One region of the Sporofaciens sp. SGI.106 genome, then DNA from elsewhere that is predicted to be linked to it. Evidence: a T-box and tRNA genes for the amino acid it is inferred to sense, from the RefSeq annotation. Region 1 holds a T-box; the other regions hold tRNA genes.
The links. The T-box of region 1 lies ahead of leuS (leucine--tRNA ligase). A T-box ahead of a tRNA ligase gene usually reads a tRNA of that ligase, here a tRNA-Leu.

Region 1 (10,902 bases):
TGCATCCTCTTTGGATACATCTGCCGGAAGTGATACAACCGCTCTGGTCTTACCATTGATCTGTACCGCAATCTCGATTTCGTCATCTTTCATTGCTTCCTCATCATAAGTCGGCCATCCTGCAGCAAATACAGTCTCTGTGTGACCCAGCTGCTCCCAGATTTCCTCTGCAATATGAGGAGCAAATGGTGCCAGAAGTACTGCCATAACAGATAAGGTCTCTACATCAATTCCGCCTGCCTTCTTGGCAATCTCTGTCAATTTATTCGTATGCTCCATGAATCCGGAAACAACCGTATTCAGGCTGAAGCTTTCCAGACGGGTGGTTACGTCATAAATCAGTTTATGACGCTCTTTTACCATTTCCTTCGTTGCTTCAATGTTCTTGTCTTTGCTTTCCATTACCATATTCCATACTTTTTTCAGGAATCTGGATACACCGTCAATTCCGCGGTCATCCCACTCTGCATCTAACTCCGGTGGTCCTACAAAAAGCTCATACATTCTCAGAGAATCGCAACCGTAATCTCTTACCAGATCGTCCGGAGATACTACATTTCCTTTAGACTTGCTCATCTTAATTCCGTTCTTTCCGGTAATCATACCCTGATTGAACAGTTTCTGGAAAGGCTCGTCAAAGTCTACTACACCGATATCGTACAGGAATTTGGTGTAGAAACGGGAGTACAAAAGATGCAGAACCGCATGCTCTACTCCACCGATGTACATATCTACCGGCAGCATCTCATCTGCTTTCTCTCTGGATACCAGTTCTTTATCATTGTGATTATCCACATAACGCAGGAAATACCAGGATGAACCTGCCCACTGCGGCATGGTGTTGGTTTCTCTCTTGGCTGGCTTTCCACATACCGGGCATGTGCAGTTTACCCACTCCTCAATTCCGGCAAGCGGAGATTCTCCGGTTCCGGTTGGCTCATAGGACTCTACATCCGGCAGGCGAAGCGGCAATTCTTCTTCCGGTACCGGTACAGCGCCACAATCCGGACAATGTACGATCGGAATTGGTTCTCCCCAGTAACGCTGACGGGAGAATACCCAGTCACGCAGCTTGTAATTTACGGTTGCGCGTCCGATTCCTCTTTCCTCGATAATATGCGGTGCCTCTTTCTTGAGAACCGCTGACTCCATACCATTCCACTCACCGGAATTGATCATAGTTCCATTTGCTTCGGTATAAGCTTCTGTCATATTTTCGATTTCTTTTCCGTCTTTTGCGATTACCTGAATAATCGGAATGCCGAATTTAGTAGCAAATTCAAAGTCACGGTCATCATGAGCAGGCACACACATGATTGCTCCGGTACCGTAATCAGCCAGTACATAGTCAGAGAGCCAGATCGGTGTCTTTTCTCCATTTAACGGATTAATTGCATAGCTTCCTGTAAATACACCGGTCTTTTCCTTATCCTGCATACGGTCTACATTAGACTTCATGGATGCATCGTAGATGTATTTTTCCACTGCTTCTCTTGTCTCATCCGTTGCAAGGCTTGCTGCCAGTGCATGTTCCGGTGCCAGTACCATGAAGGTTGCTCCGTACAGAGTATCCGGTCTTGTAGTATAGACAGTAATCTTCTCATCTCTTCCTTCTACCGGGAAATCTACCTCTGCACCATAGGATTTTCCAATCCAGTCAGCCTGCATCTTCTTAACTTTCTCCGGCCAGTCAAGCTTATCCAGGTCATTCAGCAGACGCTCTGCATATGCTGTGATCTTTAACATCCACTGACGCAGATTCTTCTTGGTAACCTCTGTACCACAGCGCTCACATTTGCCGTTTACAACCTCTTCATTTGCAAGACCTGTCTTACAGGACGGGCACCAGTTGATCGGGAACTCTTTCTCATACGCAAGACCTTCTTTGAACATCTTTACGAAAATCCACTGTGTCCATTTATAGAACTCCGGATCAGTTGTGTTCACTTCCATATCCCAGTCATACAGTGCTGCGATCTCATTAATCTGTCTCTTAATATTAGCCACATTTTCTGCTGTGGATTTTGCCGGATGAACTCCCATCTTAATTGCATAGTTTTCTGCCGGAAGGCCGAATGCATCCCATCCCATCGGATGTACAATATAATATCCCTGCAGTAATTTATATCTGCTCCACACATCAGAGATTACATACCCTCTCCAATGTCCTACGTGAAGTCCGTTTCCGGATGGATACGGGAACATATCCAGACAGTAATACTTCTGTTTCTTATTACCATCTTTGTCCACTTTCGGGTTTACCGGGTTCTTCTCCCAGTTCTCACGCCATTTTTTCTCAATAGCTTTGTGATTATAGACAATCTTCTGTGCCATTTCACTAATCCTCTCTTTCTGATTTCCTGGTACGCTAAGATATACTGCGCAGAACAAAGAGTTCCGCTCGCGGAACTCTCGCGCCTCCGGCGGTCGCTCTGCGACATCTTCAGCTCACGCCGGAGTGCGCATCCCCCGGAGGTTTTTTACTCTATGGAAACGCAGTTGCCTATAGAGTAAAAAAGCCTTTTCAATCTCACAAGAGACGAAAAGGCTAAATTCCGTGGTACCACTCTTCTTCGTCCGGTCATATCCTCATGCACCGAACGCACTCATTGATTCTGTAACGGGAACTCCCGCTTCTGCCTATCCTGCCTGACTACCATCGTCATACCCTTCAACAGAAGAACTCCGAGGCGAGTTCAAAGCTTCCGCCTCCTGCCTCGCACCATCCGGCAGTTCTCTGACAGGCTTCCATCTCCTACTAATCCTCTTCTTCGTTTTTGTCATATCTTCAACTATTATAAGAAGAATGTTAAAATAAGTCAAGTCCCAGTTTAACATTCTTCCATCTTGGGAAAGCTACGAAATCATCGAGTCTTACTCAACCGCAGAATCCTTTTCAGACCATTTTTCCATCTTCTCAAGGAAAGTCTCCAGAGATAATTCTGCTTCCCGGGCACCCTGAGACTCTGTAAGAATTCCCTTTTTCACAAGGCTGAATAAAGTGTCAAGTTTTCCTTCCGCTCTTCCTTCTGCTATTCCTTCCGCTCTTCCTTCTGCTATTCCTTTCGCTATTCCTTCCGCTATTCCTTTCGCTCTTCCCTCTGCTAATCCTTCCGCTATACTTTTGGCTTTAATCTCTCGCCACGCTTCACACATATTTACCGCCTCCCCTCCTTCAGGTATCATAATTTCTGTTCCCAGGCATTCATTCAACAGATGGGCAGTCTCCAAGCTGATAATTTTGAATTTCTCTTCTTTTGTAGCTGCAGCGAATTTTTCCATATCGTCTGCTACTGAAATATATTTCATAACCTTTCCAAAATCAGTTGCAAACCTGGAAAAATCTTCTTCCCGGATTTCTTTTGGAATAATCAGATTCACTTTATAATCAGCTGTATATCGGAGGATATGTTCATCCACATCACCGAACATTTCTTTCAGATTTCTGGGAGCATCCCACTCCTCTGTCCCAAAGTAAATCACTAATGTAATAACAGGTTTTAATTTATCTTTCTTTGAAAATCCGGATAAATATTCATCTCCACTCACATCTTTATCTTTCTTATGCTGTCTTGCTTGTTCGGATACCTGCTGTCCATAATTCAAAGCATCATATAGCATGTTTCTCACAGGCATTGCATAATGTATATTCGTCTGATTCTCAATTCCAAGAATAAGATAATACACCTTATCATCTTGCATAACTACACACTGCTTCAGTACGTCCCTTACTTTTTGAACAATATCATTCTCCTTCTCCTGAAAAACAAGACCAATTTCTGTTGGATCTAAAGCCTTTAACTTTTCTGTTTGTATTACCCTCCTTCCGTTAAATATAAAAAAATTGAATGCATCCGCAAAATGTTCCCGATTTGACATGTAATTCTTGGTTATTGTATCTTTTTTCCCCATAGATTCCTCACTTTTCTATGTTCTCAGAATTAATGGTTACTTCATATATCACAATATTTACATGTAACTTTGTAAATTTAGCACCTCTTACATTATAATAAGCATTTTATGATTTATTGTCAACCAACTCAAAAAACTATAATTTTCCACTTTACGGTTGTTTCTCATTCCGAATTCATGTATAATTAGGACATAAGAAAATACGTATGTTAAATACATAGAAAAAGGAGTGTTTCCCATGGTAAATTTATTGACAGGCCCTAAAGGCAGCGGCAAGACACAGCAGATGATTGAGTTGGCCAATCAGCAGGCTAAAGCTTGTAATGGAAACGTAGTATTTATTAAAAACAGCCATCGAGATACAAGGAGCGTAGCATTCGATATTCGTGTCGTTTGTATGGATGATTATCCGGCAATCACAAACATTGATGAGTATATCGGATTTTTATATGGTATGTACAGTGCAAACCACGACGTAGAGTGCGTATTCATCGACGGAATTTTAAAGCATGCTAACGTTGATCTTGAAAGCATGCCAAGATTCGTAGAGAGACTGAAAAAGATTTCTGCACAGTGCGGCATTAACTTCTACGTAAGCATCAGCGCAAGCAAGGATGATCTGAAAGATGTAGACTTTACAGACTGCTCTGTTCTGAACTAAGATAGAGAATGAAAAACTGAATAAGACGAATACATATAAAAATAAAATGGGGATGGCAAAATAGCGGCCATCCCTTTTTACGTGTAATATTTACTTTTTCAAGATATGATTTGATAATAGTTCCATGTTTTCTTTATTTTTTATATCAGACTTTCAAATATATACACCATTACAGGCATGGTAACGATGCAGAACAACACCGACATGACATTGATAATGCTTGCATATCGGGAATCTTTGCCGTGAATCTGGGAAAGCTGAGTTACCATCACCGCCACAGGCGCACTGGATGCAAGCAGCGACACCAAAAGGATATACTCCGCATCCGGGTGAACCTTTACGATTCCGGATAATCCATATACCAGTGTCGTAATCAGCGGAAATACGATCAGCCGCATAACACAGATAAGATAAGGACGTTTCCGGGCAAATACCAATTTCAGGTCCAGGTTTCCAATCAGCATACCGACAACCAGCATGCTTAAAGGGCCTATAGTACTGCCGAATCCACTGATACAGGCATCCAGCGGTACCGGAAGTCGAATCCCTGTTGCGAACAATATCAGGCCCACTCCGATGGCGATCACATTCGGGTTCAGGAAGATTTTCTTATAGTCTATCTCCGCATCTCCGCTCAGGATTATTTGTCCGTGGGTCCAGATCATAACAGTCTGTACCATCATATATGCTGCGGTGTAGAATACCCACTCCGGTCCCAGGACTGCCGTCACCAGTGGCACAATCAGATTACCGCAGTTGGGATATGCAATGGATGCGTGTTCTATTCCATTCAGATTCAGCGGCTTTACCAGAAGTTTCGTACCGCCGATCAATATAATATGTGAAAATACTGCCGCTGCCACGGCTAACGCAAGCCCTGCAAGCTTTTCCTGTGTAAAATCAATCTGAAATGCATCAATGACCACACAGGGGGAACAGATATAGGCAACCACCCAGGAAATAATCCTGCTGTCTTCCTCTTTTAGTTTTCCTGTTTTTACAATGATAAATCCTATCATTCCCATGAAGAACAGACCCATGATCTGTTTTGTCAGTAAAATACTTAATTCCATCTTTCGCTATTTCAGAGACATCACCGTATTTGCCTTCTCATCTTCCTTATATTCTATCGTCACTTCATCTCCGACCTCATACCGGATTACGTCAATGTAATCCACCACGGATACATCAAATATATCATCGGATCCCTCTACCATCAGATAATAGTGGGAATTGCCGTCAATGACTCCCTGGGCAATCTTCGTGATCTTTCCGGTGATCTTCTGCACTTCACGGGTATCCTCTGCTATTTCCTTCAAACCATTGCTCAGAAGCAGAGAGAGATAATTCTCCTCACACTGACTTACACTGTCGCCGATTGCAACAATCTGATATTTCTGGACGTTGACCATCGCATATTTCTTTACCAGACCCGCATCATCCTTCAGAGCAATAAAATAGGTCGGCTCATCGGAAATATTAAGAAGCAGCGGGAAGGTTGCATGATACTTCAGGTTCTGTACCTGACCCTCCGCAGATGCCATGGCTGCTGCCTCTGTGGCGCCCTCCACTTTATAATACTTTGTCTCCATGGTTCGCTGATTGGAAAGAACAAATCCTACATTGGACTGGTCTCCATTTACCGAAGTAACACCGGTGTACATCCATACATCATCATCCAGAGCCAGATAATTATATCCGTCCGTCGTCTCCAGACAATCCTTCTGTCCGAGAACACTGTTCAGGAAACCATGCTTTAAGGTGCCGTAGTAGTCGAACAGCTGCACCAGAAGATCTGCAGAATAAGCCCGGTCAATCCACTGAGGAACATCTTTAATGGCATAATCCTCCATCTCTCCGGTAATGGCATTGCAAAGCACCACTCTTCCAACTGTCTCACCACCGAACAGACCGATATTAAATTTCTTAACCGGTGCAACCCAGTAAGGTACACCATCCTCATCAATCTCAAAGCTCAACGTACCATAAATATAAGTCGGATGCGCAAACCGCAGATGACGGTATATGTTACGGTTAAAATATTCACTGGTGGAATAACGGATTCCCTGATCCAGCTTTACAAGCTCCGTATTCTGATTTGCCATATCGATTCGGATATAAGCTGGAATACCGTTGGCCTGATTCGTAATCCATTTAATCGTACTTGCATACCGAAGCGGAGATACCCTCACCGGTCTTCCCTGATAATTAATCTGGGTATAAATATCATCTGCTTCAAACTGGGAAACCATATCGACCATGCTTCCCATCTTCCTGTCTCCGAGAATCGCTGCAGAGTCTTTATCCAGAAGCGGTATCTGGTCAAAAGAAATCTCCTGTACATCCTCTGTAAATTCTCCCTCTTCCACCTTCATCAGCTTCTGATACTGTCTGGCATTAATGATCGGAGAAGAAAGTAGTGAACCAACCAGATAGATGACTCCGAGTCCCAGGATTACGAATCCCAGACTCTTTACTATTTTCGATTGCTTAATTTCTTCTTTTCTGAACTTTTTACGGAATATAATAATAAACAGCAGTATAATCAGCAAGAATATGATAAAAAACCATGTGTCCGACGAATGTAAATTAAATGCCGGAAGAGAAATGTAATAATAAATCCCTGCAATAATCACTACTAACACTGCAATCAGCAGCTTTTTTGACGTTTTCACAATGTCATCCTCCCTTCATATTAAAACTTCCTTCTGTCAGCAATGGAAAACAGCATCAGGAACGGGAATATTTCCAGTCTGCCTGCCAGCATATCCAGACAGAATACAATCTTGGAAAGCGGTGAAAAATCACTGAAGCTTCCCGTCGGCCCTACTGCTCCCACTCCGGGTCCGATATTGTTCAAAGTCGCAATAACAGAACTGAAAGTAGTTGCAAAATCAAAATTATCAATGGATACAATTAAAACTGAGGATATCATCAGCACCACATATGCCATCAGATAGATATATACATTGTGGACTGTTTCCTCTCCAAGCTTTCTTCCGTTTATTCTTACTACATTCACGGATTTAGGCTGCAGCATCCTCTTTACTTCCTTTCGGATACTCTTAAGCACGATCAGCATTCTGGAAACCTTAATTCCACCTCCCGTGGAGGAAGCACAGGCACCAATGATCATGATAGAAAGAAGAATGCATTTGGAAAACTCCGGCCAGAGATTAAAATCTGCCGTCGCATATCCCGTTGTCGTGATAATTGATCCCACCTGAAATGCCGCATAACGGAACGCCTTAAGTGGTGATTCATAAATCTGAGCAATATTACAGGTAATCACCAAGATAGCACTACCGATGATACCAAGGTATGCCCACAGCTCTTCATTTTTATAAAAACTCTTCCACTCTCCCAAGAGCAAGAAGAAATACAGGTTAAAATTAATACCAAACAAAATCATAAAGATGGTAATAACAGCATCGATGTAAGCACTGTCAAAATGTCCGACGCTGGCCGCATAATTGGAAAATCCTCCTGTACCTGCTGTGCCAAAGGCATGAATCAGACTGTCAAAAAGATTCATTCCGCCCAAAAGAAGAAGTATCACTTCAACCATGGTTAATACAAAATACATCCCGTACAAAAGCTGAGCTGTAGAACGGGTCTTTGGAAGCAGCTTATCTTTCTCAGGTCCCGGAACCTCCGCGCGCATCAGATGCATGGAATTGTTCTTATCCAGCGTCGTAAGCACCATTACAAATACCAGCACTCCCATACCGCCTACCCAGTGGGTGAAACTTCTCCAGAACAGCATACACTGTGACAAAGATTCAATATCTGTTAAAATCGAAGAACCCGTCGTGGTAAATCCCGATACCGTCTCGAAAAATGCATCCAGGTAACTCGGGATCTCACCGGACAGGAAGAATGGCAGTGCGCCAAACATTGACCATAATATCCACGCTGCTGCAACGACTACGAAACCTTCTTTCGCATAAATCGTGGTTACTTCTGGTTTCTTTCTTCCAAATATAAAATAGAGAGCCACCAAAATGGCTGCTGTAATCAGGAAAGTCACTGCACTGGACTCTTTATAAAGCGCTCCGACAAAAGCCGGAAGCAGAAGCAGTACCGCTTCCGCCCCTAACATTTTGCCCAGAATATACATAATCATTTTTCTGTTCATGTCAGATCCCCTCATTACAAAAGTATATCTCTCAGGCTGTTAATCTTACGGCCCATAGTGACAACCACTACACTGTCGCCTACTTCCATATGATCCTCTCCGCCCGGGATAATGATTCCGCCCTTACGTCCAATGCAGGCAATCAGATTATTTCTCATAATCTTCAGATCTTTTAACGGAACATTTGTATACTCACTTTCTTTATGAATAATAAATTCCAAGGCTTCCACTCTGTCATTTACCAGACGGTACATGGTTTCAATATTGGCACTTTCCACAGACTGCTGGCGTGCCCTTACATAACTTAGGATTGCATCAGCAGTTGCACTCTTGGCAGACACAATACTGTCAATTCCAAGTCCCTCCACCATCTGAGCTCTGGAATCCTCATTCACCTTTGCAATGATCTTCGGCACATTCTTTATCTTGGCAAATAATGCCATAATAATATTCTCTTCATCCATACCGGTCAGGGCAACCAGCGCATCGGCGCGCTCTATTCCTTCTTCAATCAGAAGGTCATGATCGGTTGCATCACCGTGAATGATGGTCGCATCCGGAAGCATCTCACAGAGGTTCTCACATTTTTCGTAATTCTGCTCAATAATCTTTACACGCATTCCGGTCTTGATAAGCTGGCTTCCCAGATAGAAACTGACTCTTCCTCCGCCGCAGATGATTACATTTTTAATCTTATTAGTTCTCTTTCCGAGAGCAGCAAAGAATGCCTCCAGGTCCTTATGTGCGGCTGCGATATGAAGCTTATCGCCGGAATGCAGAACAAATTCACCATCCGGAATAAATACATCGTTTCCTCTTTTGATCGCGCACACCAGAATTTTAATCTGGAACTTCCGATAGACCTCTGCCAGTGTCAGTCCATCCAGACGGCTGTTTTCACGAACTGGAAACTCAACCAGTTCAACCCTTCCTTTCACGAAAGTCTCCACCTTACTCGTATCCGGGAAAAGAAGCACTCTGGCAATCTCATTGGAAAGTGTAAATTCCGGATTAACCGCCATACTCAGACGCAGATCCTCCTTCAGAAGATCCATCTGTTTGTAATACACCGGATTTCTTACCCGGGCAATGGTATGCTTCGCGCCCAGCCTTTTTGCCAGAAGACAGCTTAACATATTGAGCTCATCCGTAGACGCACATGCAATGACCAGATCCGCATGCGGTACATCTGCCTGTCTCTGGATATCTGCATTTGCCCCGTCTCCCGTTATGCAGAAAATGTCCAGACGATTCAGAGCTTCCTTAAGCTTTCCTTCATTTTGATCAATCAGCACCACATCATATCCTTCGTCCGACAACTGGGCAGTCAGCTTGTGCCCTACTTTGCCGTCACCAATAATTACTATTTTCACTTTATTATCCTCTTCGAATTCATTTTTTGTCTAAGTATATGGATTATAGCACTTTTATATCGGAACTTCAATACTATTACACCCGATGGCAGGCAGTAAAATCGCCACTAAAAAATGGTCCACTGAACCTTTTTGGCGTATGCATGGCAGCAAAAACGGGATGTGCATTGTTCTGCACATCCCGTATTATACTTTATGTTTTTACTTTATAATCCATACGGATTGCCGCACACCTTATTCTTCAGCTGCACGCTTTGCAATCTCTGCTTCCTGTACATCGGAAGGAGCCTGCTCATAACGTGCAAATTCATATGAATAAGTACCTCTTCCTCCTGTCATGGAACGAAGAGTTGTACAATATCCGAACATACCTGTCATCGGCACATCTGCCTCAATCACCTGGTATCCTCCGCTGATCGGGTTCATACCAAGCACACGGCCGCGGCGCTTGTTCAGATCACCCATAACATCTCCGGTATAATCATCCGGAACCGTAACCTTAACAGAAGCGATTGGTTCTAAGAGAACCGGAGCAGCCTCCATGAATCCCTTCTTAAATGCCTGGATAGTAGCTGTCTTGAACGCCATTTCAGAAGAATCTACCGGATGGTAGGATCCATCATACAGTGTTGCCTTCACACCAACAACCGGGTATCCTGCCAGAGGTCCCTTCAGAACGGATTCCTGCAGACCCTTCTCTACTGCCGGGAAGTAATTCTTCGGTACTGCACCGCCGACTACACATTCCTCGAATACATAAGGTGTCTCCATATCTCCGGATGGTTCGAATCTCATCTTTACATGTCCATACTGTCCAT
Region 2 (10,902 bases), on a different contig from region 1:
AGAGCAGTCACGCTCTCCCAGATGGATGACATTTCCCATGCTGTCTGCCAGAATCTGAAATTCGATGTGTCTCGGATGACGGACGAAATGCTCAATATACATGGTATTGTCGCCAAATGCCATCTGGGCTTCCTTCTGGGCTGTGCGAAAGCTATTTTCAAATTCTTCCGGCGTGTCTGCCACACGCATACCCTTGCCTCCGCCACCGAGAGCCGCCTTTACGATTACAGGATAACCGATCCGGTCTGCCTCCCTGGCTCCGGTCACAGTATCATAAATCGGTTCACTGCTTCCCGGTATGACCGGGACTCCGGCATTTACCATGGTGTTGCGTGCTTCCTGTTTGTTACCCAGTCTTGCGATCACCTCAGAACCCGGGCCAATGAAGGTAATGTGGCACTGCTCGCACAGCTCCGCAAATTTGCTGTTTTCTGAAAGGAATCCAAAACCCGGATGAATGGCATCTGCACCGGAAACGATGGTAGCGCTGATAATACGCTCCATGCTCAGGTAGCTTTCTGCCGAAGGTGCGGGACCAATGCAGACCGCTTCATCTGCCAGCTGCGTGTGGAGCGCCTCCTTATCAGCCTCCGAATAGACAGCAACAGTCTCAATGCCCATTTCCCGACACGCACGGATAATCCGCACCGCAATCTCACCGCGGTTTGCAATCAATACTTTTTTAATCATCCTCTTCCACCTATCCAATCATAAAGGTCAGTTCTGCACTTACAACGACCTTGCCGTCTACACTTGCAATTGCTTCCCCAATTCCCATGGGGCCTTTACTTTTGATAATCCGGGTCTCCAGCTTCACCTTATCTCCCGGAACGATTTTCCCTTTGAATTTACACTTATTAATGGCACCAAAATATGCCACTTTCCCTTTATTTTCCTCTTTGCTCAAAATAGCGACTGCACCAACCTGAGCCAGTGCCTCCACCGTCAGAACTCCCGGCATTACCGGCTCCTGCGGAAAATGCCCCTTAAAAAAATCCTCACGATAGGTGACACATTTATATCCAACCGCAAACTGCCCCGGCTCATAGTCTTCAATATAATCGACTAAAAGAAATGGGTGGCGGTGCGGTATAATTTCCTTGATTTGATTAATATCTAAATGATTCATCTCTATCTCCTTTTGTTGGGGACGTAGCAAAATGCATTTTGCTACGTCCCCAATAAACATTTGTGGTGTACCCATTTGACTTTTGTGGTGTACCCACCTACACAATTCGAAACAACGGCTGGCCATATTCCACTGCCTGACCGTTCTCGACCAGCACTTCCTCAACGATTCCATCGTACTCGCTTTCGATTTCGTTCATGAGTTTCATTGCTTCCACGATTGCAAGTGTCTGGCCCTTCTTTACAACATCCCCGACGGACACGAATGGTGCGGCGTCTTCTGCCGGTGCCACGTAGAATGTGCCCACCAGCGGTGATTTTACGTAATTTCCTTCTTTTACCGCAGCCGGTTTTTCCATCTTGTTTTCAAAAACCTCTGCCACTGTCGCTTCTGCCGCAGGTATTCCGGCCAGGACAGACGTCTTTTTCTTTTCTTTGCTAAGTCTGATTCGGACTCCGTTTTCTTCATATCGAAATCCGGTCAGTTCTGAGTCTGACACTGTTTTGATTAATGTGATGAGCTGTTCAAATTCCATTTTCTAGTCCTCCACATATTTGCGAATCAGTATTGTCGCATTATGACCGCCAAAGCCCAGGGAGTTGCTCATGGCATAATGGATCGGTTTTTCGATTGGTGCACCGATTGCATAGTTCAGGTCACATTCCGGATCCGCTTCTGTTGTTCCTACTGTCTGATGAATGAATCCCTCTTCTACTGATTTTACGCAGGTGACGAATTCTACACCGCCTGCCGCGCCCAGAAGATGACCGATCATGGATTTGGTTGAATTGACGATTACGTTGTCAGCCGCCTCGCCGAATGCTTTTCTTATAGCGCGTGTCTCAAATAAGTCATTGTGATGGGTACTGGTTCCGTGAGCATTGATGTATTCCACCTCTTCCGGCTTCACCCCTGCCTCTTCCACGGCAAGCTCCATGGCACGGGCAGCGCCGCTTCCATCCTCGATTGGGGAAGTGATATGATATGCGTCTGCTGTTGCACCGTATCCCGCAACTTCAGCATAAATTTTTGCTCCACGTGCTTTTGCATGCTCCAGTTCTTCCAGAATGACTACGCCTGCGCCCTCGCCCAGAACAAATCCGTCTCTGTCCTTGTCAAATGGAATAGACGCCCGCATTGGATCTGTACTCTGTGACAATGCAGTCAGAGCGGTAAATCCGGCAACTCCTGATGGACAGATACAACTTTCGGTACCGCCTGCTATCATAATATCTGCATCACCATACTGAATGGCACGGAATGCATCTCCGATACAATGTGTTCCCGATGCACATGCTGTTACTACATTCGTGCATTTTCCGCGGAACCCGAGCTGAATGGAAATATTTCCGGCTGCCATATTGGAAATCATCAGCGGCACCATCAGCGGGTTTACTTTATTCGGCCCTTTTTCCACAATCTTTGTGTAATTGCTTTCTACCTGCTGCAGGCTTCCGATACCGGATCCAACGATGACTCCCGCACGGAAAGGATCTTCTTTCTCTATGTCAATTCCCGCGTCTGCATAAGCTTCTTTTGCTGCTGCCACAGCATACTGTGAAAATGGTTCCATTCTCTTTGCTGCTTTGAAATCCATATGTTCTTTCGCCACAAAGTCTTTCACCTCTGCCGCAATCTTTACTTTATAGTCAGAAGTGTCAAATTTGGTAATCTCACTGATTCCCACTTTTCCTTCCCGGATGCCGGCCCAGAAGTCTGCTACATTATTTCCAATTGGTGTCACGGCTCCAAGTCCGGTGACCACTACTCTTCGCTTCATCATATTGCCATTCCTCCATCTACCTGAATTACCTGTCCTGTAATATATCCGGCATCCTCTGATGCAAGAAATGCCGCTGTCTTTGCGATATCCTCCGGTTTTCCAAAAATTCCGAGGGGAATCTGCGCCTTTGTAGATTCTTTCACCTTATCTGACAATACCTCTGTCATTTCCGTCTCAATAAATCCCGGTGCGATTGCATTTACCGTGATTCCACGGGAAGCAAGTTCCCTTGCCGCGGCCTTGGTAAGTCCAATCACACCTGCCTTGGAGGCTGCATAATTTGCCTGTCCCGCATTTCCCATAATCCCTACTACGGAAGACAGGTTGATAATGCGTCCACTTCTCTGCTTCAGCATCTGCCGGGATACAAACCGGATAGTGTTAAACGCACCTTTCAGGTTCACATTTATCACCCGGTCAAAATCTTCCTCCGACATTTTCATAAGAAGACCATCCCTTGTAATCCCCGCATTATTTACTAAAATGTCAATGCGTCCGTATTTTTGAATCACATCCTGGATGAATGCCTCGCATTTAGCGTAATCTGACACATCACACTGGAAAAGCTCTGCCTGCCCTCCACAGGATTCAATCTCCTGCTTTACTTCCATTGCCCGGTCTGATGAACCGTTATAATTAATTACCGTCACAGCACCGAGTCCGGCAAGCTCCTTTGCGATTGCCCTTCCAATCCCCCGGGATGCTCCGGTTACAACTGCTATCTTTCCATCCAACATACTGACTCCTCCTACTTTAACGCATTTACTACTACTTCCACATCTTCCCACACACCTATATGGTACATGTTTACATCCCGGTTAATCTTACGCATAAATCCGCTTAATGTCTTACCCGGTCCGATTTCCACGAAGGTATCTACTCCCTCTTCGATCATCCGCTCCATGCTCTGTTCCCAGCGAACGGAAGAGCTGACCTGTTCCATCAAAAGTTCTTTTGTTTCGGAAATATCGTCCACCGGCTCTGCCGTCACATTGGTCACATAAGGCATCTGAAGAGATGTAAATCCCACCGTCTCCAGCACTTTTCCCAGCTTTTCTCCTGCCGGCTTCAGCATTGGAGAATGAAATGGTCCGCTGACATTCAGCATTACGGTACGCTTTGCACCGGCCTCTTTTAACTTTTCTGCTGCTTCTTCCACAGCAGAAGTCTCTCCGGTGATGACAATCTGTCCCGGACAGTTATAATTGGCTACGGACACCTGTTCCATATCACCAATCACATTCTCAATGGCTTCCCCTGACATACCAAGAATCGCCGCCATGGCTCCCTCACCTGCCGGAACCGTATTCTGCATCAGAATTCCTCTGGCACGCACCGTCCGGATAGCATCTGTATTGCTCATGCCGCCCGCAGCTGCAATGGCACAGTATTCTCCAAGACTTAATCCTGCCGTCATGTCCGGCGTAAGCCCTGCTGCCTTCACCACTTCTGTCATAGCCAGACAGGTGGTAACCATAGCTGCCTGCGTGTATTCTGTAATATCAAGTCTGTCATTTTTCTCAAAGCACAGTGCTTTCATATCCAGATCCAGAATCTCCTCCGCCTCATCAAACACTGCCTTTGCCAGGGGGCTCTTCTCATAAAAATCGGCTCCCATGCCTGCCTTCTGGGCACCCTGACCCGGATAGATAAAAGCTATCTTACTCATAAAAACCTGCTCCTTTGATTAACCCGTCTGTCTCATTTACCAGTTTCGTAATCAATGCCTTACAGGACATTTTCTCCTTTACCATGCCTGCAATCTGACCTGCCATCACACTTCCGTTCTTCACATCGCCCTCGACAACAGCCTTGCGAAGACCTCCCAGTGTCAAAAGTTCCAGTTCTTCAAAGCTTGCACCTTTATTTTCCAGCTCCAGATATTTTTTCGTCATATCATTGCGAAGTGCACGTACCGGATGTCCTGTGGTACGTCCTGTAACCCGGGAATCAATATCCTTTGCCTTGATGATGCGGTCTTTATAATTTTCATGTACGATGGATTCCTCGGTTACTACAAAATGAGTTCCCATCTGCACCCCTCTTGCACCCAGCATAAATGCTGCCGCAATACCACGTCCGTCTGCAATTCCTCCGGCTGCGATTACCGGGACATTAACTGCATCTACAACCTGTGGTACCAGTACCATAGTCGTATTTTCTCCGATATGGCCTCCGGCCTCTGTTCCTTCAGCTACCAGTGCATCTGCACCGCAGCGCTCCATACGCTTTGCCAGCGCAACGGAAGCTACTACCGGAATGACTTTAACACCGGCTTCCTTCCACATTTTCATATACTTTTCCGGACTTCCGGCTCCGGTAGTCACTACCTTTACGCCTTCTTCCACGATAACCCTGGCGACCTCATCCGCATACGGACTCATCAGCATAATATTTACACCAAATGGCTTATCGGTTAACTTTCGTGCCTCCCGGATCTGATCCCGTACCCAGTCCGCCGGTGCACTTGCGGCACCAATCAGTCCAAGCCCTCCGGCTTCCGATACAGCTGCAGCCAGATGATACTCTGCCACCCATGCCATGCCGCCCTGGATAATCGGATATTCAATTCCAAGCAGTTCCGTTATTTCTGTCTTCATACCTGTCCTCCGCTTATTTATGCTCTTCCAGATACTTCACTACATCACCAATTGTTGCAATCTGCTCCAGATCTTCTGTCGGAATCTCTACTCCATACTCTTCTTCCAAAGCCATGACAAGCTCAAATAAATCCAGAGAATCTGCTCCAAGGTCTTCCTTAAATGAAGAAGTTTCTGTAATATTGCTTTCCTCTACTCCAAGTGCCTCTGCTGTCATTTCAATAATCTTTTCTACCATTGTTATAATCTCCTTTACATTCTATCTTTTTACTCTTATGTTTCTATGACATCACAGCTGAATAAAGCCATGTTGTTCGCTAAATCTTCCAGTCAATAATATCTGCTCCCCAGGAAAGCCCCGCACCGAATCCTGCCAGCACAATTCTGTGTCCCGGTTGTAAAACCCGGCTTCTTCGCAGCTCGTCCAGAAGAATCGGAATGCTTGCGGAAGAGGTATTGCCGTATTCCTGCAGATTCATGGGAAATTTTTCTATTTCCACGCCCAGCCTTTTTGCCACAGCCTCTACAATCCTGCGATTTGCCTGATGCAAAATGAAATAATCAATATCTGCAATTTTCAGCCGGTTTATCTCCAACACCTCGCGTATTGCTTCCGGCACCCGTTTTACTGCAAATTGAAATACGCCCCGGCCATCCATTTTCATGTACCGATCTTCCTCCGGCATTTGCTGCCATCCCTTTACGTGCCCTCCCGGACAGGTCAGAGCCTCACCTTTCGCCCCATCGGAATGGGCTGCAATCTGATAATTCTTTCCTTCACATGCCTTCACAACGGCCGCTCCCGCCCCGTCACCGAAGAGAATACAGGTTCCGCGGTCTTTCCAGTTAATCAGATTCGATAAGCTTTCGCTGCCGATGACCAGTATGGTCCGGCACATACCGCTTGCCAGATAGGCAAGAGCTGTATTATATGCGAAAATAAATCCGCTGCAGGCTGCATTCAGATCAAAGCACACTGCCCGCTCTGCTCCCAGAATCTTCTGCACCTTGCAGGCTGCGCAGGGAAGTATCACATCTGAGGAAATGGTCGATACCAGGATCATATCCACATCCTTCGCATCTACCTTCGCGTCTTCAAGCGCCCGCTTTCCCGCCTCGGCTGCCATGGATACCGTCGTCTCATTTCCTATGATATGGCGTTTCACCACACCTGTGCGTTCCCGTATCCATTCATCACTGGTCTCCACCAGCTTTGCAATATCATGATTGTCCAAAATATTATCCGGTACATAAGAACCTGTTCCACAAATCATTCCTGTCATGGTGTTGTCCTCATTTCTTCTCTCTTCTACATGGTCTTAATTGACTCTTGAAAATGTTTTGACTTTCAAAGTATATACAACCTTGTTTTGAATGTCAAGTAGTTTGATTATCAAATTATTTGCTTTTTTCATTCTTTTCTTTATGCATAAATACCCATAACCGAAAAAATGGTGCCGGGCGAAATCCCGGCACCAAAATCTTTTCCTTATATTTATTACATCTTTTCCATAACTTCTATACCGCGCGGACTTCCTGCCACACCACCGATACCCGTCTCCCGGAGGCTGACATCCATCTTCTCGCCCACATCACGCATGGCATCAATAACCTGATCCACAGGAATCTGACTGATAATTCCTGCCAGCGCCATATCAGCTGCCGCAAGCGCATTCACTGCACCGCCTACATTTCTCTTTACACACGGAACCTCAACAAGTCCTGCAACCGGATCGCATACAAGTCCCATCAGATTTTTAAGCGCCATTGCTGCCGCATGTCCCATCTGATACACATCTCCACCCCGGAGATAAGTGATTGCAGCTGCCGCCATGGCAGAACCGGATCCTATCTCTGCCTGACATCCGCCTGCTGCTCCCGCAAGAAATGCACGGTTTGCAATGACCTGTCCCACTCCTGCTGCTACATACATGGCTTCGATCATCTTATCCTCCGGCACCTCTTTTTCCCGATAGTAAGCTACCAGTACTGCCGGCATCACACCACAGGCTCCTGCCGTCGGAGCTGCTACAATCCTCTTCATACAGGCATTATTACATCCCATCTTAAGTGCAATGGTCATAACCTTTGCCACAAAATCACCGCACAATGTATCTCCATTCTGCTGATAAGCCTCCATCAGACCGCCTTCACGTCCCACGAGACCGCTTCTTGAAATCAGATCCGGCTCATAAGCATCCACACTGTCTCTCATGGCGTGCCACATTCCGCGCATCTGCTCCCAGGACTCCTCTTCCCCGGCTCCGCGCTCATCGCAATCCTCCAGCTGGATTGCCTTCCAGAATTCAATATTCTCGTTCTTACATTTACTCTGTATTTCTTCTATCGCTCGAAATGACATACGTTCTTCTTATCCTCCTGACTTTTTCTTCTTATCCCCGAAAATGAACTAAACCATACCGGACACATTTAAGAATGTTACTTTTAAGATTCCCTCCATCTCGCGCAGCCACTCCAGCGCATGCTGAGAGATTACCTGATCCGTCTCTACAACCATTACTGCAAAACCGCCTCTCTTATCACGGAAAAGCTGCATCGTTGCAATATTAATTTTCTTACGGCTCAATACATTTGCCACATCAGACACGCAGCCCGGCTGATCAATATTGTGTACAATCAGCGTGTTATGTTCCGCACTAAAATTCACATCCATGTCATCAAGCTTGCTTACCCGGATTCTTCCTCCGCCTATCGAATATGCCTGAATCTTAAGCGGCGCCACTCCTTCTGCTTCCAGGACCAGATAGGCTGTATTCGGATGTGCTCCCCGGATTTCCTTTTTCTTAATGACAAAGTCCATACCCTCTTCCTTTGCCACCTCATAGCTTCCCGGAATTCGCATATCGTCAGGCTTCATTCCCAAAAGCCCTGCAACAAGTGCCTTATCTGTTCCATGTCCTTCTCCTGTCGCTGCAAAGGAACCGGACAGATAGATTTCCGCCTTCTCCGGCTGAGTTCCCAAAAGCTGTCTTGCAACCAGACCGATTTTCACAGCGCCTGCCGTGTGGGAACTGGAAGGTCCTACCATAACAGGACCCAAAATGTCGAAAATACTTGCCATAATGACTATACCTCTCACCTTTCTCTTTCGTCAGCATCATCTGCTGCGGTATTATTCTCCTGCTTTCCCCTTTTTTGCGGGAGAATTTCTACCTTCATTATACTGTTCTTTTGGGTGTATTACAAATATTTTTTATTTTTTTGCAAAAAGTATTTGCATTATTTTGAAATGTATGCTATTATACTTTTTGTCGAGCGGAGATGGCGGAATGGCAGACGCGCTAGATTCAGGTTCTAGTGGTAGCAATACTGTGAGGGTTCAAGTCCCTTTCTCCGCATAAGAAAAGTCCTTGAAAATCAAGGACTTTTTTTTATTAATCTCTTATCTCTTCGCTTTTCTATATCCTGCTTTTTGTGCCTCCTCTTCCGATGAGAATATCACCAGGTATTTTGAATCTGCCATATCTTCATATGCTGTCTGTCCCGGGCAGTGATATATTTTTGAATTTGAATTCCCCCGGATTTCACCAACTGATCTTTCCGTACTTTCCGCGCTGTCCGCCAGGCTGCTTTCACCTGTCGTATAATCGATATCGATTCCGGGCTGTACATTATAAATATAGACATTAAAAGAAATTCCTTCTCCGCCGTCTTCTACCGACAAAGCCTCCATCTGCACACCGGACGCCAGAAGATTGTCTCCTTCAAAAACCGGTGTTACTCTGTACAGCACATGGTTATCGGTTTCTTTGATGTAATCGGCCACCATATTTTCAAAAGGGAGCATTCCCTCTACATTCATATATCTGGTTCCGGTGATCAGATTCTCCTCGTTTGCGTTTTCCGCAGTGAGCTGGTATCCGATCAGATGGCAACGATTATAAAGATACTTTCCATCTACATTATCATATTTTACCGTATGCCATCCCGTAGGCTTTACCTGACCGATAGAGCCTCTCTTTTCTGTCGGCATCAGATCCTGACCAATGTTCGCAACAGCCGTACCGCATCGGCCAAGGTCATCTAACTCACTGTATTCTTCAAATGATTCCTCTGTTATGTCCTCTTTTGAAAAATCCGGTAGGTTATCCTGAATTACAACATAAGGCTCTCCTCTGTATTCCGGTATTTCTTCCACAGAAATGGCCTCACTTCTGCTGAAACTGCTAATCTTGCTGTTATTCTGCAGGCTTGATACGGAACAGCCCGTAACCGTCAGAATCATTGCTGTAATACAGCTCAATATACACAGGTAACGTTTCATATTCTTCATCACTATTTCCTCACGTAAATTTCTTTCGTTATTTTTTCATGTGAATTTCCCGAAAACTCATCTTTCTCAGATAATTTCCATCCGGTTAAGTCTATCGGAAAGAATTGATCTGCCGGGTATTTTCGGTTCCAACGGTAAAGAATTATTTTTTCCAGCATCTCTTCTTTCACACTTTCCGGATTTTCTATAAAAACATACTGCCCTCTCAGATCAGAAGAGAAAAAATCTTTCATGATTTTGATATTGTCCGGATCATGATCCTTAAATAAAACAGAAGAATATTCCTGTATATATATTTTTTGCTTCTCACACATGTCTATGATATTTTTACAAACTGCTTTATCCTGACTTACCCGGCGATGATTAAACAACATTCCCATTCTGTCTTCAACGCATGCAATCAAATACATTTTATCCACTTCCTTTTTCCGTCAACTCATCCCAACCTGATTATAACATTTTCTCATCATCCTTGCACTTCCTTTCTCGCCGCGTTACAATAACATCAAAAGTACCTAATAGAGAAAAATAATTCCAGGGCTCTCGGTATCGCCTGGAATCGAAAGGAGTAATATGCAGCTTTATCTGGAAAACGAAAATTTAAAAGTCACTATAAATTATTTCGGTGCAGAACTTTCCAGCATTCAGAAGAAATCCACCGGAACAGAATATCTCTGGAATGCTGACCCCGCTTACTGGAATCGCACATCACCGGTATTATTCCCGATCGTGGGAAGTCTGAAGGGAAAGGAGTTCCAATATGGAGGAAGCACATATCCCATGGGGCAGCACGGTTTTGCCCGTGATATGGAGTTTTCTCTTCTAAGTGCAACGGAAACAGAATGCTGGCTCGAGCTGTCTTCTAATGAAGAAACGCTTGCGAAATATCCATTTGCTTTTCGTCTGGAAATCGGCTACCGGCTGGAAGATCAGAAACTGACTGTAATTTGGCGGGTAATTAACGAAGATGAGAAGACCATACATTTTTCTATTGGCGGACATCCTGCATTTATGTGTCCGTTAGATCAGCAGGGGCAGCAGACCGATTATTTCATCTCTTTTGACACGAAAGAACCAATTACATACGGATTGCTAA
Region 3 (10,902 bases), on a different contig from region 1:
CACAGAGTTCTTCACTTAGTCTTGCGGTCAGAACTTCTTCATTGCTGAAGGAGATAAATGGATGAATGAAATCCACCTCTCCATTTACGATTGCATCAATGTTATTTTTTATATTCTCCGGGTAAGAGGTTACGATCGGACAGTTATAATGGTTGTTGGCATCTTCAAATTCATTTCGTTCATAAGGAACGGAAGGATAGAAGATATGTGGTACCTTTTCATTGATCAGCCACTGTACATGTCCGTGGGCCAGCTTTGCCGGATAACATTCGGATTCACTTGGTATGGATTCGATTCCAAGCTCATATATTTTTCTGGTGGACGCCGGTGAGAGAACCACGCGGAATCCAAGCTTCGTGAAGAAGGTGTGCCAGAATGGATAATTCTCATACATATTCAGGACGCGTGGAATTCCCATGATTCCGCGGCGGGCGTCTTCTTCTTTCAGAGATTCGTAGCCAAAGTAGCGTTCCATTTTATATGCAAATAAATTCGGAAGCTTGTTTTCGCTCTTTTCTTTTCCAAGGCCACGCTCGCAGCGGTTTCCGGTAATGTATTTACGTCCGCCGCTGAAATGATTGATGGTCAGACGGCAGTTGTTGGTACACCCTTTACATTTTGCCATGGTAGTCTTATATTCCAGAGCATTAATCTCATCAATGGAGAGCATGGTAGTGCCCTGGCAGTCGCTGTAACGCTCTCTGGCGATGAGAGCGGCACCGAAGGCACCCATAATTCCGGCAATGTCCGGACGGATTGCCTCGCAATTTGCAATTTTCTCAAAACTTCGAAGGACTGCGTTGTTATAAAACGTTCCGCCCTGTACGACGATATGTTTGCCCAATTCAGAAGCATCAGATACTTTGATTACCTTAAATAAAGCGTTTTTGATAACAGAGTAGGCAAGACCTGCCGAGATATCGGCAACGGATGCTCCTTCCTTCTGTGCCTGCTTAACTTTGGAATTCATAAATACGGTACAGCGTGTTCCCAGATCAATAGGATTCTTGGCAAATAACGCCTCATGCGCAAAATCTTCTACGGTATAATTCAGTGATTTTGCAAAGGTTTCGATAAAGGAACCACATCCGGAAGAACAGGCCTCATTTAATTGGACGCTGTCTACGGTCTGATTCTTGATTTTAATGCATTTCATATCCTGTCCGCCAATGTCCAGGATACAGTCTACATCCTGTTCAAAGAAGGATGCAGCATAGTAATGGGAAACAGTCTCAACTTCTCCCTCATCCAGCATCAGGGCTGCTTTGATTAGTGCCTCACCATATCCGGTGGAACAGGAATGTACGATCTCCACATCCTCCGGAAGCTGACTGTAGATATCTTTAATCGCCGTAATCGTAGTTCCGAGAGGATCACCGTCATTGTTATGGTAGAAGGAGTACAACAAAGTACCATCCTCGCCTACCAGTGCCGCTTTGGTAGTGGTAGAGCCGGCATCAATACCGAGAAATGCCTTACCGTGATAAGAAGCAAGGTCTTTGATCGGGACCTGGTGTTTTGCATGTCGGTCAATAAATGTTTTATAATCTGCCTCTGTAGCAAAAAGAGGCTGCATACGGTCTACTTCAAATTCCAGCTGAATCTTGCCTGCAAGTCGGTTCTGCATCTCACGGATAGAGATTTCCAGATCCTTTTTGGAATTCAATGCAGAGCCAATAGCTGCAAAAAGATGGGAGTGCTTGGGAGCGATGGTATGTTCTTCGTCCAGCTTCAGTGTGCGCACAAATGCCTCTTTCAGTTCAGATAAAAAGTGCAGAGGGCCTCCGAGAAATGCTACATGTCCGCGAATCGGTTTGCCGCATGCCAGACCGCTGATGGTCTGATTTACTACAGCCTGGAAAATGGATGCGGCCAGATCTTCCCTGGAAGCACCGTCATTAATCAATGGCTGAATATCCGTCTTGGCAAAAACACCGCACCGTGCAGCAATAGAATAGAGTGCTTTGTAATTTTTTGCATATTCATTCAGACCGGAGGCATCTGTCTGAAGAAGAGATGCCATCTGATCGATGAAAGAACCTGTTCCGCCTGCACAGACGCCGTTCATTCGCTGTTCAATATTTCCGCCCTCAAAATAAATGATCTTGGCGTCCTCGCCGCCAAGCTCGATTGCGACATCGGTCTGAGGGGCATAGTCCTGAAGTGCGGTAGATACAGCAACGACCTCCTGGACAAAAGGAACCCCAAGGTGTTTCGCAAGTGAGAGTCCGCCGGAGCCGGTAATTACCGGTGACACGTAAATAGAGCCAAGTTTGTAAATTGCTCTGCCCAGAAGATCTGACAGAGTCTCCTGAATATTGGCAAAATGACGTTCATAGTCAGAAAAGATTACGTCATTCTCATCATCAAGAACAGCGATTTTTACAGTCGTTGAACCGATGTCAATTCCAAGAGTATACAATTCTTTGTGATTCATACTATGTACTCCTTTTTACTAAATCTATGAGTTACTTCTTATTAAATGTATTTTTTCTTTTACAACCCGTAACATTATACGACAAAAAAATTGAAATGACAATTAATAAATATCATATAAATGTTAAAATACAGTTAAAGTTTAAGGGTATAATTGACAAATATATTCCAAAAAGGTAGAATGACTACTGTATTCATTCATTTTTTAGTAAGGAATTTTTAGTAAGGAGACATTTTATGAACTGGTTATCAAAGCTGGAACGGAAATTCGGAAGATATGCGATTCCGAACCTGATGAACTATATTATTCTTTTGTATGGAGGAGGATTTATTCTTCAGTTGGTGAATCCTTCATTTTATTACCAGTATCTGAGTCTGAATGCGGCGGCGATCCTTCATGGACAGGTGTGGAGGATCGTGACCTTTATTATCCAGCCACCATCAACCAGTGTGATATTTGTGATTTTTGCATTATATCTTTATTATATGATAGGAATGCAGCTTGAGCGTGCATGGGGAGCCTTTCGGTTTAATCTGTATTTCTTTTCCGGAGTACTGTTTCATGTGATTGCTGCCCTTGCAGCTTATCTGTTGACAGGGGTATCACTGCCTCTTGATACATGGTATCTGAATATGTCACTGTTCTTTGCGTTTGCTGCACTTTACCCGGATATGCAGTTTTTACTGTTCTTTTTCATTCCGGTTAAAGTTAAATGGCTGGCACTTCTGGATGGAGTATATTTCCTGTATGCATTTATTCAGGCATTTTTACCGGCATACGGTGGGGGACCTTACGGAATCATCTACAGAGCCAATGCTCTGGGAGCGGCAGTATCGATTTTGAATTTTGTGATCTTTTTCCTGGGTTCAAGAAATATGAAACCTTATTCTCCGAAACAGGTGAAGAGAAAAAAGGAATTCAAACAGAAGATGCGCCCGGTGAATCATTATGCCAATGGTGCAAAACACAGATGTGCGGTCTGCGGAAGAACGGATATTGACCATCCGGAGCTTGAGTTCCGATATTGTTCAAAATGTAATGGGAATTATGAATATTGTCAGGATCATTTGTTTACGCACACGCATGTGCAGTAACTTGTGATAAAAGAAGGATGAAAAGGGAGAAAAGTATGAAAAAAACAAAGATTATCTGTACCATGGGACCTAACACCAATGATGAGAACCTGATGAGAAAGCTGGTACAAAATGGCATGGATATTGCCAGATTTAATTTTTCGCACGGTGATCACGAAGAACAGAAAAGCAGAATGGACATGCTGAAGAAGATTCGCGAAGAGGAGAATAAACCGATTGCAATCCTTCTGGACACAAAGGGACCGGAGATCCGTACCGGGGTTTTAAAAGATGGCAAGAAGATTAAGCTGAATGCCGGAGACACCTTTGTCCTCAGTATTGAGGAAAAGAAAGGTGATGAGCATGGAGTATCGATTACTTATGCGGGACTGATCGAGGATGTTCAGATCGGTAAGACAATTCTGATTGATGACGGTCTGATTGAATTGACTGTAAAAGATAAGACGGATAAGGAGATTGTCTGTAAAGTATTAAATGGCGGAGAACTGGGAGAGAGGAAAGGTGTAAACGTTCCGAATGTACCTGTTCGTCTTCCGGCAATTACCGAGAAAGATAAAGAGGATCTTAAATTCGGAGTGGAGCAGGGGGTAGATTTTATTGCTGCTTCCTTCGTCCGCAATGCTGAATGTATTCTGGAAATTCGCGCATGGCTTAAGGAGTGCGGGGCAGGCTATATTCCGATTATTGCCAAAATTGAGAATGCGGAGGGAATCCGCAATATTGAAGAGATTATTCGCTGTGCGGATGGAATCATGGTTGCACGTGGTGACCTTGGTGTAGAAATTCCGGCAGAGGAGGTTCCGTATCTGCAGAAAATGATGATTCAGAAATGTAATGAGTATTATAAACCGGTTATTACTGCAACACAGATGCTGGATTCTATGATCCGTAATCCACGTCCTACCCGTGCGGAGGTTACAGACGTTGCAAATGCGGTATATGACGGAACCGATGCTGTCATGCTTTCCGGAGAAACTGCACAGGGAAAATATCCGCTGGAGGCTCTGCAGATGATGGTTCATATTGTGGAGAGTACGGAAGAACATCTGGATTATGAAGTGATTCTGGAAAAGGCAGGAGAGAACAGACGGAAAGGTATTTCCAGTGCGATTGGCTATGCGTCCGTATCTGCTGCAGTGAACTTAAATGCAAAATGTATTGTGACACCGTCTATGTCCGGTGCAACAGCAAGGGTGGTATCCAAGTTCAAGCCCAAGGCTGATATTATTGGTGTGACGCCAAACGAAGCAACCTTAAGACGTATGCAGATTTACTGGGGTGTACGTCCGTATAAATCTATTGAGTTCAGTAATACAGAGGATATTTTAAGTGGTGCGATTGATCTGATCTCTGCGAAGCAGGTAGTAGAAACAGGAGATATTATTGTGCTGACAGCAGGAATTCCATCTCCGAATGCATCGAAGACAAAAGCAGGAGTCAGCAATATGATGCGGATTGCCGTGATTGACTAATTATTAAGACTGGAGGGCGAAAGTACTTATGAAAAAAGAACCATTTGTAACAAAAGAACAGCTGGAAGAAATCATTAAAACCTATCCTACACCTTTTCATCTCTATGATGAGAAGGGAATCCGGAAAAATGTAGAAGCGCTGAAGGAAGCATTTTCATGGAATAAAGGATATAAAGAATATTTTGCTGTAAAAGCAACACCGAATCCGTTCCTGATTGATATTCTCCGTGAATACGGATGCGGTTATGACTGTTCATCATTGACAGAGCTCATGCTCTCTGACGCAATCGGAGCAGAGCCTGGTGATATTATGTTCTCATCCAATGATACTCCGGCGGAGGAATTTGCTCTTGCTGATAAGCTTGGTGCCATTATCAACCTGGACGATATCACACATATTGATTTCCTTGAGGAGACGATCGGACATATTCCTGAGACTATCAGCTGTCGTTATAACCCTGGCGGACTTTTTAAAATCAGCAATGATATTATGGATAATCCGGGAGATGCCAAATACGGAATGACAACGGAGCAGATTTTCGAGGCATTTAAGATCCTGAAATCAAAGGGAGCAAAAGAATTCGGTATTCATGCCTTCCTTGCCAGCAATACAGTGACGAATGAGTATTATCCGATGCTTGCAAAGGTTCTTTTTGAGGTGGCTGTAAAGCTTCAGAAGGAGACTGGGGCACATATTAAATTTATTAACCTGTCCGGAGGAATCGGTATTCCGTATAAGCCGGATCAGGAGCCAAATGACATCAAAGTAATCGGTGAGGGCGTTAGAAAAGTATATGAAGAAGTTCTTGTGCCGGCCGGAATGGGCGATGTGGCAATTTATACGGAGCTTGGTCGTTTTATGCTGGGACCATACGGGTGCCTGGTGACTACCGCTATTCATGAGAAACATACTCACAAGGAATATATCGGTGTAGATGCGTGTGCAGCAAACCTGATGCGTCCGGCAATGTATGGAGCATATCACCATATTACAGTTATGGGTAAGGAAAATGAAGTGTGTGACCATATGTACGATGTGACTGGTTCCCTTTGTGAGAATAATGATAAATTTGCAATCGACAGAATGCTGCCGAAGGTAGATATGGGAGATATTCTGGTCATTCATGATACCGGTGCCCACGGATTTTCCATGGGATATAATTATAACGGACGTCTTCGCTCGGCAGAAGTTCTGCTTCAGTCAGACGGAAGTGCCAAACTGATCCGCCGTGCAGAGACACCGGCAGATTATTTCGCGACATTTGACTGTTTCGAAATTGGAAAGAAACTTTGTCAAAAGTAGTAGAAAAAATAAAAAAAGTATTGTATTTTCAGATATAATATGTTAAACTTAATCTCGGCTTTAAGAAAAGTCGAGATAAGCGGATGTGGCGGAATGGCAGACGCACAAGACTCAAAATCTTGCGAGGGTGACTTCGTGTGGGTTCAAGTCCCACCATCCGCATTTAAACAGATTCAAAGAGATAGTCTTCCATTGTTTGGAAGACTTTTTTTGTAAATCTGCATTTTTGACAATACGAGGGAGGTGAAATGATGGAATTTTGTGTTCGTGATATGATGAAACTGGATATTTTAAAAGATGCTGATCTGTTGGGGGGAGAAAATGGACTGGAACGGACGGTCAGCGGAGTGACGATTATCGAATCACCGGATATTGTGAAGTTTATCAGTGGTGGGGAAGTGCTGTTAAGCGGACTTTATGCATTCCATACTTATTCGCTGGAGGAATTCAGACAGTATGTAAGAGTTCTGTCTAAAAAAGAGATCAGCGCGTTAATCATTAAGCGTGGGCGTGAGATGGAAAACCTGGATGAGAAAATCGGAATTCTTGTGAATTTTGCGGATGAGAATCGGATTCCGCTTCTGGAGATTCCGTTTGAAACGTCATTTCGGGAAATTATGACGGAGATTATGGAGCATATCTTTAATCAGGAGGTCATCCGTCTGAAGTATTTTAAGACAACACATGAGAACTTTGCGGCACTTTCTCTTTCGATGAACTCGAACGAAGATGGCGTGGAGAGGATTCTGGATGTACTCAGTAAGCTGATCGATAATCCTGTATCATTATTCGGGCAGAATATGGAATGTCTGGCATCTACCAGTCCGGAGATCCATGAGCTGTCAATTTCGGAACGGGCAAAAAAGTATGAACCGGATTTTTACTCGAATTACACGTATTTAAAGCAAAACGTTCTTTTAAGTGAAGAGAATGAGAAACCGTGTAATCAGTATATTGTCCGTCTGAATCTGATGTATAATGTGAAATTATACCTGGTTGTTACAGAGTGCAACAGTCCGATTGACAGTATGGCCCATATTGCTATTGAAAATGGTGTCACAGCTTTAAAGCATGAGCTGTTCAGACAGTATTCTATTGCGGAGCTTGAGAAAAAATTCCAGAGTGATATCTGGAACAATATTCTGAATGGTAAAGTGAATACTCTTCAGGAATTGAGAAGAAGTACCAAGATACTGGGAATTAATATCGAGGCCGATTACCGGGTTCTGGTGTTCTGTCTAAATGGGAATGATGACAGGAAAGCCGAAGACATGAATGAGCGCATGAAGTATTTTAAAGTACTGAATGATGCCATTATGGCGAATGTCCCAAATGTAAAGATACAGAATGATCTGGATAAGGTGATTGTAATTCAGGAAGCAAACAGTAATCAGAAGCAGGAGGCTTACAGGCGGGAACTTAAAGAAACGATTGCTTCGATTCAGAAGAAGGTATCTTCTAAATATAAGCATTTGAAAGTATGGACGGGAGTCGGCAAGGTGGTGCATGGACTGCTGCATGTGCAGGAGAGCTTTAAGGAGGCGAATGATTCTCTGCTCTTTATTGACATTCTGGGAGAGAATGTGGGGGAAGATAATGCAAGACTTATGATCTTTTCGGATATGGGGATTTTTAAGCTTCTCTGCCATCTGAAAACAAAGGAACAGCTTCTTGAGTATGTGCCGGAATCCCTGCAGAAGCTTTATAATTATAAAAAGCCGCAGCGGGAAGATCTTCTCACCACACTGAAGACTTATCTGGACAGGAATCAGAATCTGGCCAAGACTGCTCAGGATCTGTTTATCCATTATAAAACGGCGGCATATCGTATTGAGAGAATCTCGGATATTACCGGAATTGACTTTGACAATTCCAATGAGATGCTTGCAATTCGGATTGGACTGGTTGTCTACAAAATGATAGAAAATATCGATAAGTAAAAAACTTGAAGGATGCAAATTGTCTGAAAAGGATAATTTGCATTCTCTTTTTTTATCCTTTTATGCCGATGCATATTGTTAAAAAAATATCTATAATGTGAAACATAAACAAAACACACAAAACTTAATGGTTCTAATTGTGCATGATGTACAATATTATTGACTATTTTTTGACGAATCCATGCATAGAAGAATCCAATAAGTAAATTCAGAAAGTTGACAGTGTCGACGGAAGGGAGGATGTAGAGAGAAAATGAAGGCAGATATCAGTAAGATAGTTTCCCGATTGGAAGAGATCTATCAATGTGGTGCAAAAGAAGATGGTACACATACCAGAATGGCATTTTCCAAAGAGGATGTGAAAGCAAGAGAACTTTTTACAGGCTGGGCAGAACAATTGGGAATGTCTCACCGGATGGATGCGGCGGGTAATCTGATTGTCCGGATGGAAGGAAAGAACCCCGGACTACCGGCCATTCTGATGGGTTCTCATATGGATACTGTCCCGGATGGAGGACGGTATGATGGAGTAGTAGGCTGTGTCGGGGCATTAAGCGTCTGTGAGGCGATGGCTGAAGAAGGATATGTACCGAATCATCCCATAGAAGTGATTGTATTTACGGATGAAGAAGGTTTTCGATTCGGAAAGGGGCTGCTTGGAAGTTCGGCAATCTGCGGACAGGATCCGGATATCAGTGATGACGAGCCGGATATTTACGGTGAAGCGAGAGGCAGAGTCATGGAAACCTATGGAATCAGAAGTGAGAATGTCCTGGAGGCAAAGCGCGATAAAGATTCTGTACACTGTTTCATTGAACTTCATGTGGAACAGGGAGCTACCCTCGATAAGTCCGGCACTTCAATAGGAATTGTATCATCCATTGCGGGTGTGAACCGTTATGAGGTGACAGTTACCGGAGAAGCAAATCATGCCGGAAGTACCACAATGGAAGACCGCAGAGATGCACTTGTAGCTGCGGCAGGATTTATTAATAAAGTACCGGAGGTTACAACAGAATACGGGAATCATTTTACCGTGGCGACGGTAGGTACCATAAAAGTCACCCCGCATTCTGTTAATGTAATTCCAGGCACCTGCACATTCAGCCTGGAAATCAGGGATCAGAGCAATGAAGTGATGAAGCTGATTGAACAAAAACTGCAGGAATCCCTTGGGGACATCTGTAAAAAATACGATGTGTCTTATACATTTGTCCCCACATCCTTCCATGAGCCGGCACCGATGTGTGACTGGGTGAAGGCTAAGATTGAGGAAGCGGTAAAGGAGCTTGGTTATGATTATAAAGTGATTCCAAGCGGAGCCTTCCATGATTCTCTGATTATGACCGGCGTATTTCCAACGGCAATGATATTTGTGCCGAGTGTGAACGGAATCAGTCATAACAGAAATGAATTTACACGGGAAGAAGACATTGAGAAGGGATGCAATGTATTACTTGAAACCGTATTAAAAGTAGATGAGATGATATAAGTCATCTAAAAATAAAAAGAAAAAAGAAAGGCAGGGTAACATTATGACAAAGAAAAGAATTGGTATTATCGGTGGAGGAATTTCCGGAACAGCTCTTGGATATCACTTAAGTCTGTATGATAATGCAGAGATCGTGATTTTCGAGAAAGACACCATTGGAGGAGCATCTACAGCAAAATCAGCTGGAACCGTGTGTCTGTTTGACGATTCTCTGAAGAACAGATACTGGGATGTAAGACTTTATGGATTTGAATCCTACCTGAAGATGGAAGCAGAGGAGAAGGGTTCCGCAGGATTTGATAAGACAGGAACACTCGTAGTTGCTACAAATGAGAAAGTGGAAGAGACAATCAAGACAGGTATCGCTCTTGCAAAAGCGGCAGGATATACCGGAGAATATATTACAGATAAGGATCGCATTAAGGAAATCCTTCCGGATATTTCTACAGAGAACATCCTGGGTGCCGGATATACAGCAGATGACGGATATTTTGATGGAACTATGATTTCCAATACATACGCTAAGAAGCTTCAGAAAAATGGCGGCGTGATCAAAACAGGCGTTAAGGTTACAGAAATTCACAAAGAAGGAAACAAGGTAACAGGTCTTACTACATCTGAAGGTGAAAAATATGATTTTGATGTAATCGTAGACTGTACAGGACCATGGAGCAAATTCACAGGTGAAATGGTAGGAATGGATGTACCGATCTGGCATACAAAAGCAGAAGCATTCTTCTTATGTCCTCCGGGAAAGAAACTGGATTATACATTCCCGGTATTAAAGTATCCTGAATTCTATGCACTGAGAGCAGGAGATAATATCTTTATCTGCAAATCTCACCTTTCCATGGATCTGAGCAACCCGATGCATGCAGGACAGTGGGATCCGGATAAATTGCCGGCAACAGGCGGAACCGATGATTACTTCATTGATTTCCTTCTTGATCAGCTGGAAGCAAAAGTTCCGGGAATCGTAGACAGCGGACTGGTATCCTCCTGGTTATCTTACCGTGCAGAGCCAAAGGATTTCTGGCCAATCCTTGGTGAGACACCGGTTGAGGGATATATGCTGGCTACAGGATACGGCGGAAACGGAGTTATCGAGGCTCCTGCAGCAAGCCGTGACCTTGCAAAACTGATTATGATTGGAGAGTCAACTCC

Region 2: it has a tRNA-Leu gene. The T-box ahead of leuS (leucine--tRNA ligase) is inferred to sense a tRNA for this amino acid. The anticodon was not compared.
Region 3: it has a tRNA-Leu gene. The T-box ahead of leuS (leucine--tRNA ligase) is inferred to sense a tRNA for this amino acid. The anticodon was not compared.

The regions. Positions count from the first base shown of each region.
Region 1 covers NZ_JBNPMZ010000004.1:46,779-57,680, forward strand. The annotation lists gene leuS (leucine--tRNA ligase) at 1-2,334, opposite strand, end outside; T-box leader at 2,533-2,781, opposite strand; gene ACQRCC_RS04475 (Rpn family recombination-promoting nuclease/putative transposase) at 2,875-3,912, opposite strand; gene ACQRCC_RS04480 (hypothetical protein) at 4,151-4,573, shown strand; gene ACQRCC_RS04485 (AEC family transporter) at 4,714-5,646, opposite strand; gene ACQRCC_RS04490 (CvpA family protein) at 5,653-7,248, opposite strand; gene ACQRCC_RS04495 (TrkH family potassium uptake protein) at 7,269-8,711, opposite strand; gene trkA (Trk system potassium transporter TrkA) at 8,726-10,084, opposite strand; gene ACQRCC_RS04505 (elongation factor G) at 10,319-10,902, opposite strand, start outside.
Region 2 covers NZ_JBNPMZ010000019.1:12,513-23,414, forward strand. The annotation lists gene ACQRCC_RS12310 (acetyl-CoA carboxylase biotin carboxylase subunit) at 1-690, opposite strand, end outside; gene fabZ (3-hydroxyacyl-ACP dehydratase FabZ) at 701-1,129, opposite strand; gene accB (acetyl-CoA carboxylase biotin carboxyl carrier protein) at 1,227-1,664, opposite strand; gene fabF (beta-ketoacyl-ACP synthase II) at 1,668-2,909, opposite strand; gene fabG (3-oxoacyl-[acyl-carrier-protein] reductase) at 2,909-3,649, opposite strand; gene fabD (ACP S-malonyltransferase) at 3,661-4,581, opposite strand; gene fabK (enoyl-[acyl-carrier-protein] reductase FabK) at 4,574-5,512, opposite strand; gene acpP (acyl carrier protein) at 5,526-5,750, opposite strand; gene ACQRCC_RS12350 (beta-ketoacyl-ACP synthase III) at 5,830-6,795, opposite strand; gene sdaAA (L-serine ammonia-lyase, iron-sulfur-dependent, subunit alpha) at 7,011-7,874, opposite strand; gene sdaAB (L-serine ammonia-lyase, iron-sulfur-dependent subunit beta) at 7,923-8,594, opposite strand; tRNA gene ACQRCC_RS12365 (tRNA-Leu) at 8,789-8,871, shown strand; gene ACQRCC_RS12370 (DNA/RNA non-specific endonuclease) at 8,916-9,806, opposite strand; gene ACQRCC_RS12375 (ribonuclease Z) at 9,809-10,216, opposite strand; gene ACQRCC_RS12380 (aldose 1-epimerase family protein) at 10,380-10,902, shown strand, end outside.
Region 3 covers NZ_JBNPMZ010000001.1:30,255-41,156, forward strand. The annotation lists gene ACQRCC_RS00145 (acyl-CoA dehydratase activase-related protein) at 1-2,437, opposite strand, end outside; gene ACQRCC_RS00150 (rhomboid family intramembrane serine protease) at 2,674-3,531, shown strand; gene pyk (pyruvate kinase) at 3,549-5,003, shown strand; gene ACQRCC_RS00160 (diaminopimelate decarboxylase) at 5,032-6,306, shown strand; tRNA gene ACQRCC_RS00165 (tRNA-Leu) at 6,386-6,468, shown strand; gene ACQRCC_RS00170 (PucR family transcriptional regulator) at 6,555-8,246, shown strand; gene ACQRCC_RS00175 (M20 family metallo-hydrolase) at 8,500-9,738, shown strand; gene ACQRCC_RS00180 (NAD(P)/FAD-dependent oxidoreductase) at 9,782-10,902, shown strand, end outside.